DNA from 3 places in the Noviherbaspirillum sp. ST9 genome. Region 1 is predicted to be linked to each of the others. Evidence: riboswitches for the same ligand, from Rfam matches in the RefSeq annotation. Region 1 holds a riboswitch; each other region holds the start of a gene.
The links. Region 1 has a riboswitch for cyclic di-GMP ahead of ACNOHI_RS00085 (lytic transglycosylase domain-containing protein). Riboswitches for the same ligand answer to the same signal wherever they lie in the genome.
Positions count from the first base shown of each region.

Region 2: it holds a riboswitch for cyclic di-GMP, as region 1 does, so the genes downstream of both, ACNOHI_RS10655 (hypothetical protein) here and ACNOHI_RS00085 (lytic transglycosylase domain-containing protein) in region 1, are expected to answer to the same signal.
Region 3: it holds a riboswitch for cyclic di-GMP, as region 1 does, so the genes downstream of both, ACNOHI_RS10510 (hypothetical protein) here and ACNOHI_RS00085 (lytic transglycosylase domain-containing protein) in region 1, are expected to answer to the same signal.

Region 1 is NZ_JBLWFR010000001.1:21,989-24,242, forward strand. Features, by position in the region: gene ACNOHI_RS00080 (6-phosphofructokinase) at 1-975, opposite strand, end outside; cyclic di-GMP riboswitch class I at 1,174-1,258, shown strand; gene ACNOHI_RS00085 (lytic transglycosylase domain-containing protein) at 1,373-2,161, shown strand; gene ACNOHI_RS00090 (tetratricopeptide repeat protein) at 2,131-2,254, opposite strand, start outside.
Region 2 is NZ_JBLWFR010000004.1:326,044-328,297, forward strand. Features, by position in the region: gene ACNOHI_RS10650 (AI-2E family transporter) at 1-1,030, shown strand, start outside; cyclic di-GMP riboswitch class I at 1,176-1,262, shown strand; gene ACNOHI_RS10655 (hypothetical protein) at 1,312-2,109, shown strand; gene ACNOHI_RS10660 (diguanylate cyclase domain-containing protein) at 2,186-2,254, shown strand, end outside.
Region 3 is NZ_JBLWFR010000004.1:293,503-295,756, forward strand. Features, by position in the region: gene ACNOHI_RS10500 (hypothetical protein) at 1-19, shown strand, start outside; gene ACNOHI_RS10505 (acyl-CoA thioesterase) at 23-832, opposite strand; cyclic di-GMP riboswitch class I at 989-1,078, shown strand; gene ACNOHI_RS10510 (hypothetical protein) at 1,133-1,438, shown strand; gene ACNOHI_RS10515 (hypothetical protein) at 1,442-1,816, opposite strand; gene ACNOHI_RS10520 (hypothetical protein) at 1,825-2,019, opposite strand; gene ACNOHI_RS10525 (DUF4148 domain-containing protein) at 2,230-2,254, opposite strand, start outside.

The DNA of each region.
Region 1 (2,254 bases):
CACCATCACCCCGGACATGTTCTGCTCGAGGGCGCGCACCGCCGCGGCGCCGAAGCGCAGTGCAGCCAGGCGGTCAAAGGAGGTCGGGCTGCCGCCGCGTAGCAGATGGCCGAGTACGACGACGCGCGCGTCCTTGCCGGTGCGCTCCTGCAGCGCGCGGGCAACGCGTTCGCCGATGCCGCCCAGGCGTTCGGCATGTCCGGTGCCTGCCGCCTCGGCCACTTCACGTCCGCCTTCCACGGGGGCCGCACCTTCGGCAACGACGACAATCGAATACATGCGGCCCAGTCCGTCGCGCCAGCGCACTTTCTCCGCCACCTTCTCGATGTCGAAGGGAATTTCCGGGATCAGGATACTGTGGGCGCCGCCGGAAATGCCGGCATGCAGGGCGATCCATCCCGCGTAGCGCCCCATCACTTCCACCACCATCACGCGCTGGTGGCTCTCCGCCGTGCTGTGCAGGCGATCCAGGCAATCGGTCGCAAACGCCACCGCCGTGTCGAAGCCGAACGTGGTGAAGGTCTTGTCGAGATCGTTGTCGATGGTCTTCGGCACGCCGACCACCGGCAGGCCCATCTTGTGCAACGCATGCGCAATCGTCAGCGAGCCGTCGCCGCCGATGGCCACCAAGGCGTCGAGTTTTTCCTTCGCGAAGTAGTCGAGGATCTCGCCGGAGCGGTCCGTGTCCCTGGTCGTGCCGTCCGGCATCTGCACCGGATAGTGCAGCGGATTGCCCTTGTTGGTCGTCCCGAGGATCGTGCCGCCCAGGTGCGCGATGCCGCGCACGCCATCGCGCGTCAGTCGGAACACGCCGCCGTCAGCATAGCGGTCGGGATTGAGGATGCCGTTGAAGCCGTCGCGGATGCCGTAGCATTCCCAGCCCCGATTGATGGCGGCGAGCACGGTTGCACGGATGACAGCATTGAGGCCGGGCGCGTCGCCCCCGCCGGTATTAATGGCGATTCGTTTGACCACAGTTTCTCCTGGATATGTCAATTTAGTATCACCCCCGGGCAGAACCAAGTCAATCGTGCCGGAGACGTTGGCTTTGTGTCAGTAGATCGTGTCAAGCCGCTATCGTTTCGTGGCGAATTTGCCTCGCACTTGTATCAAGATGCTTCAGTCATTTTCTATTGGGAAATGATTGGCGTATCCTGATTCCGGCAGCAAACATTCCGATAAGGGCAAACCCGTCGAAAGGCGGGGACGCAAAGCTTCTGGTCTAAGGGCATATGTCTATGACAGCAGGGCTGCCGAGTGGATACCCGTCCGCTCGCATCCTGCCGCCCTCCAGCTTTCTTCACTCCAGCAACTTCCTTCGCGAATGCATGCCGGCCATGCGGCACATCTGCGTGCCGCGAGCGGAGGAACCATGTGCAGCAACAATGCAACCGCGCGGGGGAACGCCAGCAATTCCCTGCTGGCGCGTGCGGCAGTGACAGCCAGGGCGGTGAAGGTGTTGTCCGCTCTTTTTTTCGCGGCATTGCTTGCCGCATGTGCAGGACCCTTGCCCTTCAAATCCGCCCCGGGCGTCGAGAACGAGCAGCAGGCAGTCGCCACCCAGGTCGCACCGGAGTCGGCGCGCAAGAAGCGCGTGCGCACGCAGGACGTGCTCGCCGAGTGGGGCACGTTTGGTATCGAGCCGCGCGCCTTCCGCAAGGCAGGGCGCGCCGCATCGCCGCGCACGCTGCTGCCCGCGCCGGATTACAGCGAATCGATCCAGGATATCGTCGACAACGCGACCTGCCATTCCTGCGACGCCAAGCCTTACCACCACATGGTCGTCAATGCGTCGCTGCGTCACGGCGTTCCGCCGAGCCTGATCCATGCGGTGATCCAGAAGGAATCCGGGTACAACCCGAAGGCGCGCTCGAAGAAGAATGCGCGCGGACTGATGCAAGTCACGCCGGGGACGGCGAAGTTCGTCGGCGTCGTCAACGCACATGCGCTGTTCGATCCGCAGACGAACATCCACGCCGGCACCGCTTACCTGAAATACCTGATGCGGACGCACGCGACCTTCGACGAGGTGCTTGCCGCCTACAATTCCGGCCCCGGCAACGTCCGCAAGTACAACGGCGTGCCGCCGTTCAACGAGACGCGACGCTATGTGCGGGACGTGAGAAAGTTTTACGCGGCGTCGTCCGGCGACGAGCCCTGAGGCAACGCGTCGCTGCTGCCCTGCTCCTGCAAGACAGCAGCGAGCTGCGCGTGGAGATCCGCATTGTCGGGGCGGCTCTCGATTGCGCGGCGG
Region 2 (2,254 bases), on a different contig from region 1:
GGGCGGACTGTTCGTCCTTTCCTACATGACCTTGCGCTGGTTCATCGTGCCGGTGGTATGGGCGCTGATTCTCGCCTATGCCACCTGGCCGATCTATGCCCGCCTGCGCAGGGGATTGCGCGGTGCGGCGACGTCGAGTGCGCTGCTGATGACGCTGCTCCTGACCGCGGCATTCGTCCTGCCGCTGCTCGGCCTGATCGGCCTGCTGCAGAATGAATTCGTGCTGGCCTACCAGGCCGTGTCGGGTTACATCAACGAGGGCCCGCAACGCCTGCCCTCCATCGTCAAGGACATTCCCTGGATCGGCGAGCGGCTGCAGCAGATCCTCGACCGCATCGCGGGTGATCCCGCTGCCTTGCGCACGGAAGCGCTGCAACTGGCGCAGAACTGGTTCGGACAGGTCGCTGAGCTGGTCGGCGGCGTCGGCCGCAATGCCGCCAAGATGGGGCTGGCCGTACTGACGGTGCTGTTTGTCTACCGGGATGGCGAGAACCTGCTCGGTCAGGTGCGACGTGTGCTGCGCCGGTTCGTCGGTGCGCGCGCCGAGGGTTACCTGGAAGCCATCGGCGCCACCACCAAGGCGGTGCTGTATGGACTGGTGCTGACGGCACTCGCGCAGGGCACGCTCGCCGGTCTTGGCTATTGGGGCGCGGGCATCCATGCACCGGCGCTACTGGGCGCGTTTACGGCGCTGGTCGCGCTCATCCCCTTCGGCGCGCCCGTCATCTGGGGTTCGCTCGGGCTGTGGCTGCTGATGACGGGCGAGACGCTGGCCGGCATCGGGCTGCTCTTGTGGGGCGCGCTGGTGGTGAGCTGGGTGGACAACCTGATCCGCCCGCTGGTGATCAGCAGCGCCGCGCAGATTCCCTTCCTGCTGGTGCTGTTCGGCGTGCTCGGCGGCCTGGGGGCATTCGGCCTGGTCGGCATGTTTGTCGGCCCGGTGATCGTTGCCGTGCTCCTTGCGGTCTGGCGCGAGTGGCTGGAAGAGCACGCGCCGGACGGCGCGCGCGTGCAACGTCTCCGCGAATGAAATTGGCAATCCGTCTTTCCTTTTTTCTACTTTTTCCGGCGGCTTGCTTGTCACCCTGACAGCTTGTTGTGGGCCGGCGACTTTACGCCAGGCATTCTGCTGCGTTTTCATTTGCATTTCCCGATTCGCGATGCAAAATGGAAATATGACGTAAGGGCAAAACCGCCGAGAGGCGGTGACGCAAAGCTTCCGGACTTCACTGCGGGCGCAGCAAGTCAGCGGGGCCGCCGCGGGCGCAGTGCCGCCCTTTTTCCGTCGGACCTGTCGGAGAAAGGCGATATATGTTGGCTGATCATCCATTCCCCTCCGGTGCGTTTGCACTGGCTGTGCTGGCGGCGTTCGCCGCGCCGGCGCACGGGGAAGATTTACCTGGAGCGGCCGAAGCCGGCGACATCGCCGTTTCCTTCGAATCCGAATCGGGGCATTCCACATCCGTCCTCGGCCTGTTGCCGCCACAGGATGCCTTGCTCGCCAATCCGTATCTTTCACTGGAATCCATGTTGGCGCCTTCCCCCGGCGTGGTTGAAGTCTCACGTTCCTTCGGCAACGCCGCGCTGTCGGTGTCCGTGTTGCCGATACGGGAATCGCCAGCCTATGCCGGCTCCTGGCCGTCGTCCACCGCGCTGCAGGTATCCGGCGCCTATCAGATCTCGCCCAAGATGGCCATCGCCGGGCAGGCTGCATATGGAATCACGCCGGGCGCACGCAGCAGCGACAGCCTGGCGAACGACATCGCCCGGGCGCGCACCAACACCTTCTCTTTCGCACTGGTTGCCGCCGACCGTGTCAGGCGCGGTGACCGGCTCAGTGTTTCGCTATCGCAGCCGATGCGCAGCTATTCGGGCAGGTTTGCGGTGGACATGCTGCCGCGATCGGGCGGAAACGGCGCGTCGCGCGAGCGCCTGGTATTTTCGATGGTTCCGGTGGGCCGCGAAATGCGCGCCCAGCTGAATTACCAGATGCCTGCCGGCGCCGGCGCGACCTTTGGCATGACACTGATGGTGCGCCGCAATTCCAACAACCTTGCTGACGCATCGGCCGAGACGCTGGTCGTCGCCCGTTACGTGAAGCCGTTTTGACTTGATGCATGCACTGGACGGGGCATGGCGAGCACGTTAAGCTGAAACGTCGGACTTCCCCGGTGCCGCTTACCTCATGGATAACAAAATCAACGAGACACCTTCCGCGCCCCAAACAGAACTTGAACATACTTTCTGGGGCCGA
Region 3 (2,254 bases), on a different contig from region 1:
CCAAGCGCCCAAGCGCTAAGGCTCATAGCGACTGGTCCCGGTACCACACCATTTGATGCGTGGTCGCCAGCAGGATGCCATTCCTGGACCAGACCTTTCCCTCCTGGTCGTAATATCCGCCGTTGAAGGCATTCGCTTTTGCCATTGCAAAGGTATGGTGGCCTTCCACCTTCCGCAATGCGGCGCTGTCCGCGTGGAAGTTGATCGTCAGCGTCACGGTCGAGATCGGTGTGGGACCGCCCTTGCGTACGAACAGGCGGGGAATGAAGGTGTCGCAATGCGCGGCAATCGAGGGGAAATCCAGCGCGCGCGGCGGCACGTCGCTGATCCAGCATTGCGTGTCGCTTTCGCGGCCTCCGGAAAGCGGATCGCGGTCGACATAGCGCACGTCGTACATCTGGAGGAAGGGCACGTTGGCCGGTGATGCATAGCGCGCGCGCTCTTCCGGTGCGGCCACGTCCGGCATCGTCGATTCGGTGTCGGACCAGGCATCGCGCCGTACCGCAAACACGGCGGTGCCGGTAATCGCCGGTTCCGCATCTTCGCCCTGGCGAATGTCCATCTGCCAGTGCTGCGTCGAGCGGCCGGTTCGTACCGGATGCACGCGTATCCGGAATGTCCCTTTCTGCAGCGGCCCCGCAAAGTTGACGGTCATTGCCAGCGGGTCGCCCAACCTGCGCGGGTGCGACAGAATCGCTTGCAGCAGGGTCGCGACCGTGGTGCCGCCAAACGGCGAGATCATGTTCCAGTAATGCTCGGAAGTTGTGCCGCGGTACAGGTCGTCGCTTTCCGCCTCCAGGGCAAGCGCCTGGTCGAAGGGATGGGTCGTCATGGGATTTCTTGGTTGATTGAGAAATTCGAACACTCGTGCTTTTCAATGGTAAACAAAATCGCCGGATGGCGCAGGGCGTGCGGAAATTCACCCGAATTTCAAAAAAGTTTCCGTACGGATACAAAAATCCGGCTTGCTGCTATACTTCCTGTATCAATCCACGCAGGGCAAACCGGTCGAAAGGCCGGGACGCAAAGCTTCCGGCCTAACAGGGACACCGTCCCTCATGGTAGCGGGGCCGCCTTCTGAAGCGAAGTCAAGCTTCACGCCTTGGCATGCCTTGCCTTTTTTGGAATGCCAATGCCTAGACATCTCCTTGCCGTCCTGATGCTTTTGCCTTCAATCGCGTTCGCCGAGTGCGGCTTCACGCGCAGCGGCAATGCCATGACGATCGTGGTGGGCAAGGATGCGAAGTGCCTGTCTTCGGGAGCGTTCCGGGAGGCGCTGAAGCGGGATATTGCCGAAGCGCTGGAAGAGGATGAGGCGAGCGCTGCCGAAAAAAGGCGCGCGTTCGACGACCGTAACACGCGCGGCAGCAAGCTGTGGGCGATCGCCGAGCGGCGGCACCAGGAAAACGGCGGTCGATATTTCGGACAGAGGCGATAGCGCTTACGCGTGAATCGCGCCAGGCGACGCCGCCGTCACCACCAAGGGCATGAGGACGTCCAGTCCGTGCCGCAATTCCACCACCTGTACATCAAGCGGACCACGCTCGCCTGGCGCGAAGAGAATCCATTGCGTGCCAGCGCATGATTCGAGCAGGACAGCCGTGTCCAGGCGCGTCGATAGCAAGGCCGCAGCCTTTTCCGCATGCAAGCCTTCCTCGCACGGAAGGCTGACGCCGATGGCAAAGCCCTGGACATACCGGACGACGAGCGGCTTGTCTGCGGTATCCGGGGCAACACCGAACGCCTCGGCGAGCGCCTCCTGAAGCGCCGCGTCAGCAACCTCATCGCGCAGGAAGAGGACGACCTCGGTATCCATGTCCGGTCCTAGCCAGCCTTGCGGCGCAGGCGCGAGACCAACAGCGATCCGCCAATGGCAACCGGTATCAGCGGCAGCAGCTGCAGGACCAGCTGGCGGTCGACCAGCCCGTTTCTTGTCAGGAACATGAGCAGTCCGGCCAGGATAAGGATCATCGGAAAGGTGAAGCCCTTGGTGCCGCTTTGTTTCGTGGTTTCTTTCATTTCGCATCTCCTTGTCAAGATGGCTTCACGATAATTCCGGCGCCAGCGCTTCGCCACGGGAATGCGACGAAATGCATGGAACGCGGAGCAAAGCGTCGTGGTCGGGAATGGAGCGCGAAAAAAGGCCCGCGCGAAGGGGCGGGCCAAACCCATACTGGGCTGGTATGGGTGAGACAGACTTCAGGCGGCAACGGACAGCCGCATGGCGGATCAGCTGCCGGAAGACGTACCGGCG